Regions from separate parts of the Streptomyces sp. NPDC050806 genome, predicted to be linked through region 1. Evidence: riboswitches for the same ligand, from Rfam matches in the RefSeq annotation. Region 1 holds a riboswitch; the other holds the start of a gene.
What was found. Region 1 has a riboswitch for cobalamin ahead of ACZ6WH_RS17560 (CoA-acylating methylmalonate-semialdehyde dehydrogenase). Riboswitches for the same ligand answer to the same signal wherever they lie in the genome.
Positions count from the first base shown of each region.

Region 1 (3,938 bases):
CGGAGAAGTCGGGGATGGACATCAGGACACTCCCATGCGGTCGAGCGTGGCGGAGAGCACGGCAACGGCGTCGCCGCCGGCGGACACGTAGGTGTCGACACCCGCGTACGTGCCGGGGCGGCCCGCGAGGAACACGTGGTGCGCGCCCGCTTCCCGGAGCGTCCGTGCGGTGGCTTCGGCCTGCTCCTCGTAGAGCGTGTCGCTGGAGCACAGGCACACTTCCCGGGCTCCGCTCTCCTCGAAGGTGCCTTCGGTGACGGGCTCGATGCCGCCCGCCTGGAAGAGGTTGGCGGCGAAGGTCAGCCGGGCGGTGTGGGCGGCGGCCGGGCCGAGCGCGGCGAGGAAGACGCGGGGCCGCGTGCCGGTGGCGGCGAGGTGGGCGTCGGAGCGTGCCCGCAGCGCCTCGTACGCCTCGTCCCGCCGTACCCGGGGCAGGCCCCCGGCGGGCGGCTCGGGCGCGGGTTCGCGGACGACCGGCTTCTCCGCCAGGTGCGGGAACTCGCTGACTCCGGTGAGGGGTTCGCGTCGCGCGGCGAGCTTGGCGGAGCGCTGCGACCAGGTCTCGGCCAGCCGTTCGCCGACCATGCCGGAGCGCAGCGCCGCCGCCTGCCCGCCGGACCGCTCGATCTCCTGGAAGAAGTCCCAGGCCGCGTGCGCGAGTTCGTCCGTGAGCCGTTCCACGTACCAGGAGCCGCCCGCCGGGTCGATCACCCTGGCGAGGTGCGACTCCTCGATGAGGATGGTGGAGGTGTTGCGGGCGATACGGCGCGCGAACGCGTCCGGCAGCCCGAGCGCGTGGTCGAAGGGCAGTACGGTCACGGCGTCGGCGCCCGCCACTCCGGCGGCGAGGGTGGCGACCGTGGCGCGCAGCATGTTCACCCACGGGTCGCGACGCGTCATCATCACCGGCGAGGTCACCACGTGCTGGAGCTGCGCGCCCGCCTGCGGCGCCCCGCAGGCCTCGGCCACCCGGGCCCACAGCCGGCGCGCCGCGCGCAGCTTGGCGACGGTCAGGAACTGGTCGGCGGTCGCGGCGTACCGGAACTCCAGCTGCGCGCAGGCCTCTTCCGTGCTCAGCCCGGCGTCGGTCAGCTCGCGCAGGTACGCGACGCCCGTCGCCAGGGAGCAGCCCAGTTCCTGCGCCGCCGATCCGCCTGCCTCGTGGTACGGCAGGGCGTCGACGGTCAGCGCCCGTAGCCCGGGGTACCGCGCGGCACACGATCGGGCCAGTTCGGTCACCGGGGCGATGTCGTACGAGCGTCCGGTGCGGGCCTCGTGGCCCAGCGGGTCACCGCCCAGGTTGCCCCGCGCGGCGTCGGCGGCGACGCCACGGTTCTCGTACAGCCGCAGCAGCTCCCGCGCGGCCGGTGCGACCTCGTCGCCCGCGTCCAGGACGACGGGCGCCAGGTCGAGGTACACGCCGTCGAGGACGCGGCCCAACGAGGCAACGGGAATGCCGGACCCGCCGACGGTCAGCCACAGGGAGGTGACGCCGTTCTCCAGGTCGGTCAGGACGGCTTCGCCCTCCGCGGCCGTGTGGCGCTGGCGTACGTCCCAGCCGCCGGCCGTGTTGCCCTCGGCCCGGCCGCCGCGTACGAAGGGTGCGAAGCCGGGCAGGCCGGGGTCGGGCGCGTGGTCGCGCGCGGTGTAGAGGGGGCGGGTGCGAAGCCCGTCCTCCAGCGCGGTGGACAGGGCGTACTCCGCCTCGGCGCCAGAGACTTCCTTGCCCGACTTGCGCAGCACACCCGCTACCAGGTGCTGCCACTGCTCATGTGTCGCGTCAGGGAACTCGGCCGCCAGGGAAAGCCCGTCGTCAGGCAGGACCGTCATGCTCGGATGTTAGGCCACGTTAACAATGGAGCGGCAGAGGGCAGGGCTGTGACCTTGTTCTCTTCCGCCGGGTGGCATGAACCGCCGCCCTGCCGGGGTAGGGGACCGGGCCCTCGTCGAGAAGCGGCGGACGGGCCGGCGGGGGTGGAATTACCAGGACGTCCAACTATATAGTCGCCGCCAAGGCCCGCGGTGCAGGGAAGCCGGTGCGATTCCGGCGCGGTCCCGCCACTGTGACCGGGGAGTACGCCGTCGAGCAGCACGCCACTGACGAGAGAGACGTCGGGAAGGCGGGCGGCGCGCGCTGATCCGGGAGTCAGGATACCGGCCGCGGGATGTTCCGTGTTGTCCACGAGGATGGAGCTGACACGCATGGCATCGGTGCGCGTTCACGATCCCGGCGGTCCCACCCGGCCCACCGTGATTCACCGAGGAGCCCCACCGCACACGGCCGCCACGGCCTGACGGCCCCTCCGCCATACGCGATCTCGCGCAGCCCCGCCCGCGTACGCCACCGCGTCCGCGTGCGACGGCACCGCGCGCCATCCCGGATCACCTGACGAGAGCAGGCACCCATGATCCGCGCAACCGACCGCGCCTCCGTGCGCGAGCTGACCCACTACGTCGGCGGCAAGCACATCCCGGGAACCTCGGGGTCCTACGGCGACGTGCACGACCCCAACACCGGCGAGGTCCAGGCCCGCGTGCCCCTCGCGAGCAGGGCCGAGACCGAAGCGGCGATCACCGATGCCGCGCGGGCACAGCGGGAGTGGGGCGGCTGGAACCCCCAGCGCCGCGCCCGCGTCCTCATGCGGTTCCTCCAGCTCGTCGAGCAGGAGAAGGACGCGCTGGCCCGGCTGCTGTCCTCCGAACACGGCAAGACGGTCGCCGACGCCCACGGTGACATTCAACGGGGACTGGAGGTGGTGGAGTTCGCGGCAGGCATTCCCCACCTGATGAAGGGCGAGTTCACCGACAACGCCGGCACCGGCATCGACGTCCACTCGCTGCGCGCACCCCTCGGGGTGGTCGCCGGCATCACCCCGTTCAACTTCCCGGCGATGATTCCGCTCTGGAAGGCCGCACCGGCCCTGGCCTGCGGCAACGCCTTCATCCTCAAGCCTTCCGAGCGGGATCCGTCCGTCCCGCTGCGCCTCGCCGAACTCTTCCTGGAGGCCGGCCTGCCACCCGGCGTGCTCAACGTCGTCAACGGCGGCCGGGAAGCCGTCGACACCCTCCTCGAAGACCCCCGCGTCGCCGCCCTCGGCTTCGTCGGCTCCACACCCGTCGCCGCGCACGTCTATGCCACCGCCGCCGCCCACGGCAAGCGCGCCCAGTGCTTCGGCGGCGCCAAGAACCACATGGTCGTGATGCCGGACGCCGACCTCGACCAGGCCGTGGACGCGCTGATCGGCGCCGGATACGGCTCCGCCGGTGAGCGCTGCATGGCCATCTCCGTGGCCGTCCCCGTGGGGGAGGAGACCGCCGACGCGTTGGTCGCCCGCCTGAGGGAACGCATCGCCGGGCTCCGCATCGGCCGCAGCGACGACCCCGACTCCGACTTCGGACCGCTCGTCGGCAGGGACGCCGTCGACCGGGTCCGTTCGTACGTCGACCTCGGTGTCGAGGAAGGCGCCGAACTGGTCGTCGACGGAAGGGACTTCACCCTGCCCGGACACGAGAACGGCTTCTTCGCCGGGGCCTCCCTGTTCGACCGGGTCACCCCCGCGATGCGCATCCACCAGGAGGAGATCTTTGGTCCCGTCCTGACCGTCGTACGCGCCGCCGACTACGAAGAGGCCCTGCGCCTGCCCAGCGAGCACGAGTACGGCAACGGCGTGGCCGTCTTCACCCGCGACGGCGACACCGCCCGCGACTTCGCCAGGCGCGTCGACACCGGCATGGTCGGCGTCAACGTCCCCATCCCGGTGCCCGTCGCGTACCACACCTTCGGCGGCTGGAAGCGGTCCGGCTTCGGCGACCTCAACCAGCACGGCCCCGACGCCATCCGCTTCTACACCCGTACCAAGACGGTCACCTCGCGCTGGCCCGCCGGCCTCCGCGAAGGCGCCAGCTTCACGATCCCGACGATGGGCTGACCCGCAATG
Region 1 is NZ_JBVJIF010000005.1:323,357-327,294, forward strand. Features, by position in the region: gene scpA (methylmalonyl-CoA mutase) at 1-22, opposite strand, end outside; gene ACZ6WH_RS17555 (methylmalonyl-CoA mutase family protein) at 22-1,830, opposite strand; cobalamin riboswitch at 2,004-2,177, shown strand; gene ACZ6WH_RS17560 (CoA-acylating methylmalonate-semialdehyde dehydrogenase) at 2,406-3,929, shown strand; gene ACZ6WH_RS17565 (acyl-CoA dehydrogenase family protein) at 3,936-3,938, shown strand, end outside.

Region 2 (3,938 bases), on a different contig from region 1:
CTGGCGCTCGGTTCGGCGCTGGCGCTGTTCATGTATCCGCACTCGATCACGGCGACGCTGTCCTCGCGGAGCCGCAACGTGATCCGCCGCAACACCACGATCCTGCCGCTGTACTCGCTGATGCTGGGCCTGCTCGCGCTGCTGGGCTTCATGGCGATCGCGGCCGGGATCAAGGTGCAGAACGGGCAGCTGGCGATTCCGCAGCTGTTCGAGAACATGTTCCCCGACTGGTTCACGGGCGTGGCGTTCGCCGCCATCGGCATCGGCGCGCTGGTGCCGGCGGCGATCATGTCGATCGCCGCGGCGAACCTCTTCACCCGCAACATCTACAAGGACTTCCTCAAGCCCGGTGCCACGCCCGCGCAGGAGCACAAGGTCGCCAAGCTGGTGTCGCTGCTGGTGAAGGTGGGCGCGCTGGCGTTCGTCCTGACGATGGACAAGACGGTGGCGATCAACTTCCAGCTGCTGGGCGGTATCTGGATCCTCCAGACCATGCCGGCGCTGGTGGGCGGCCTGTTCACGCGCTGGTTCCACCGCTGGGCGCTGCTCGCGGGCTGGGCGGTCGGCATGGTGTACGGCACGGTCGCGGCGTACGGCGTGGCCAGCCCGACGCAGAAGCACTTCGGCGGCTCGAACGCGGAGATTCCCGGCATCGGCGAGATCGGCTACATCGGCCTGACCGCGTTCGTGCTGAACGTCCTGGTCACACTCGTGCTGACGATCGTACTGCGGGCCGCGAAGGCGCCGGCCGGCATCGACGAGACCTCGCCGGAGGACTACACGGCGGACGCGGGCGACAAGGGCGTCCAGGTGGATCTGCCGCCGGCCACGGCGGGTTCCGCGCACTGATTCCGCCGCATTCGTGAGGCCGACGGGCCGCCGGTGAAAACCGGCGGCCCGTTGTCGTGCCCCTGGTGCACACTGACGGCCATGGACTTCGTGATCAGGGGGATACGGGCGGCGGAGCACGCGCGACTGGGTGAGATCACGGCGCAGGCGTACCTCGGGGACGGGCTGCTCGACTTCGGGGAGGACGACGCGTACCTGCCCGTGCTGCGGGACGTGGCGCGCCGGGCGGCCGAGGCGGAGGTGCTGGTGGCCGTGGCGGAGGGCGAGGTGCTGGGCGGGGTGACGTTCGTGGCGGCGGGCGGGCCGTGGGCGGACATCGCGGGGCCGGGCGAGGCGGAGTTCAGGATGCTGGCGGTGGCGAAGGAGGCGCGTGGCCGGGGCGTGGGCGAGGCGCTGGTACGGGCATGTCTGGACCGTGCGCGGGACACGCCGGGCTGTGGGCGGCTGGTGCTGTCCACGCAGCGTGCGATGCACGGCGCCCACCGCCTCTACGGGCGACTGGGGTTCACCCGGACGCCGGAGCGCGACTGGTCGCCGGTGCCGGGTCTCGGCACCCTGCTGACGTACGCCCGGGATCTGACAACCGAGCGCTGACACGCCGGAGCTGACGTCCGGGGGCCGGGTCTCCGCAGGCGCCGCGCGGCCGCGCTGCCGCCTGCCCGCGCGGCCGACAGCGGGCCGTGACCATCCGTGCGTACCGCGGTACGCACAGCAGCGCAGCGACACAAGATGTAGGGATGGCCGCGAGGGGCGGCACAAGATGTATGCTCGTCCTCGCTGTCGCCGCAGGGGAATCCGGTGCGAATCCGGAACTGTCCCGCAACGGTGTGTCGAGTGGGTATTTTCCGCCCGCTCGCGAGTCCGATGACCTGCCGACGGTACGCCCGCAGCCGTCCCGGCACGGGCGTCGAGACGTCCGGGCTCCGCGGGTTGGGCCGGTGGACGCTGCGTGGTGTGTCCGCGTGCCCGGCATGGCGTCCGGCGCGGCTGCCCGTACGCCTCCTCCGCTCTTCCCCGGCCCCAGCCGAGTGAGGAGAGCACAAGGTGACCATCGCGCCAGCGGAGTCAGCACAAGAGGCGCAAGCGGCACAGGAGGCACAGGCCCCTCGGACGGTGGCCGAGCGGCCCGATGACGCTCCCGGTACGGCCCTGCTGCGCACCCTGACCGACCTCACCGCCGACCTGCCGGCCACCGACCCGGGCAAGGTCGCGGCGGCCGCGCTGCGCGGCCGGCACGCCGGTTCGGACGAGGCGGAGCTGCGGGAGCTGGCGATGGAGGCCGCCGCGGGGCTGATCGGCGACGAGCCGCAGTACTCCAAGCTGGCCGCCCGGCTGCTCACGGCCGCGATCGCCGAGGAGGCCGCGAGCCAGGGCGCGACGGGCTTCGCCGCTTCGGTCGCCACGGGTCACCGCGAGGGGCTGATCGCCGACTCCACGGCCGAGTTCGTCACCGCGCACGCCGCCGCGCTGGACGCACTGGTCGACCGGGCGCTCACGGACGGCGCCGACGACCGTTTCGGCTACTTCGGCCTGCGCACGGTGTACTCCCGCTATCTGCTGCGGCACCCGCTCACCCGCAAGGTCATCGAGACGCCGCAGCACTTCCTGCTGCGGGTGGCGTGCGGCCTGGCCGAGGACCACTCCGAGCGGGCGCTCGCGGACGTCGCCGAGCTGTACGCGCTGACCAGCACGCTCTCCTACCTGCCCTCCTCCCCCACGCTCTTCAACTCCGGCACCCGCCACCCGCAGATGTCCTCCTGCTATCTGCTGGACTCGCCGCTGGACGAGCTGGACTCGATCTACGACCGGTACCACCAGGTCGCGCGCCTCTCGAAGCACGCGGGCGGCATCGGTCTGTCGTACTCCCGGGTGCGCGCCCGCGGTTCGCTGATCCGCGGCACCAACGGGCACTCCAACGGCATCGTGCCGTTCCTGCGCACGCTGGACGCCTCGGTCGCGGCCGTGAACCAGGGCGGCCGCCGCAAGGGCGCGGCCTGTGTGTACCTGGAGACCTGGCACGCGGACATCGAGGAGTTCCTGGAGCTGCGGGACAACACGGGTGAGGAGGCGCGGCGTACGCACAATCTGAACCTCGCGCACTGGATCCCGGACGAGTTCATGCGCCGGGTGGAGGCGGACCGGGACTGGTCGCTGTTCTCGCCGGTGGACGCGCCGGAGCTGGTGGATCTGTACGGCGCGGAGTTCGACGCCGCGTACCGGAAGGCGGAGGCCGAGGGGAAGGCCGTCAAGGCGGTGCCGGCCCGCACGCTGTACGCGCGGATGATGCGGACGCTGGCGCAGACCGGCAATGGCTGGATGACCTTCAAGGACGCCGCGAACCGGACCGCGAACCAGACGGCGGAGCCGGGCCGGGTCGTGCACTCCTCGAACCTGTGCACGGAGATCCTGGAGGTCACGGACGACGGCGAGACGGCCGTGTGCAACCTCGGGTCCGTGAACCTGGCGGCGCACCTGGGCGCCGACGGCGAGATGGACTGGGCGAAGCTGGACACCACGGTCCGTACGGCCGTGACCTTCCTCGACCGTGTCGTGGACATCAACTTCTACCCGACCGAGCAGGCCGGTGCGTCCAACTCGCGCTGGCGTCCGGTGGGCCTCGGGCTGATGGGGCTGCAGGACGTCTTCTTCCGGCTGCGGCTGCCGTTCGACTCGCCGGAGGCGCGTGAGCTGTCCACCCGGATCTCCGAGCGGATCATGCTCGCGGCGTACGAGGCGTCCGCCGGCCTGGCGGAGCGGCACGGGCCGCACCCGAACTGGTCGGCGACGCGTACGGCGCGCGGTGTGCTGCACCCGGACCACTACCCGAACGCCGAGCCGCGCTGGGCGGACCGGTGGGCCGCGCTGCGCTCCCGTATCGCGCGGACCGGGATGCGGAACTCGCTCCTGCTGGCGATCGCGCCGACCGCGACCATCGCGTCGATCGCGGGCGTGTACGAGTGCATCGAGCCGCAGGTCTCCAACCTCTTCAAGCGCGAGACGCTGAGCGGGGAGTTCCTGCAGGTCAACGCCTACCTGGTGGAGGACCTGAAGAAGGCGGGCAGCTGGGACGCGCGGACCCGTGAGGCGCT
Region 2 is NZ_JBVJIF010000012.1:40,003-43,940, forward strand. Features, by position in the region: gene mctP (monocarboxylate uptake permease MctP) at 1-849, shown strand, start outside; gene ACZ6WH_RS33755 (GNAT family N-acetyltransferase) at 931-1,443, shown strand; cobalamin riboswitch at 1,608-1,740, shown strand; gene ACZ6WH_RS33760 (ribonucleoside-diphosphate reductase subunit alpha) at 1,894-3,938, shown strand, end outside.
Region 2: another riboswitch for cobalamin. It lies ahead of ACZ6WH_RS33760 (ribonucleoside-diphosphate reductase subunit alpha); the one in region 1 lies ahead of ACZ6WH_RS17560 (CoA-acylating methylmalonate-semialdehyde dehydrogenase).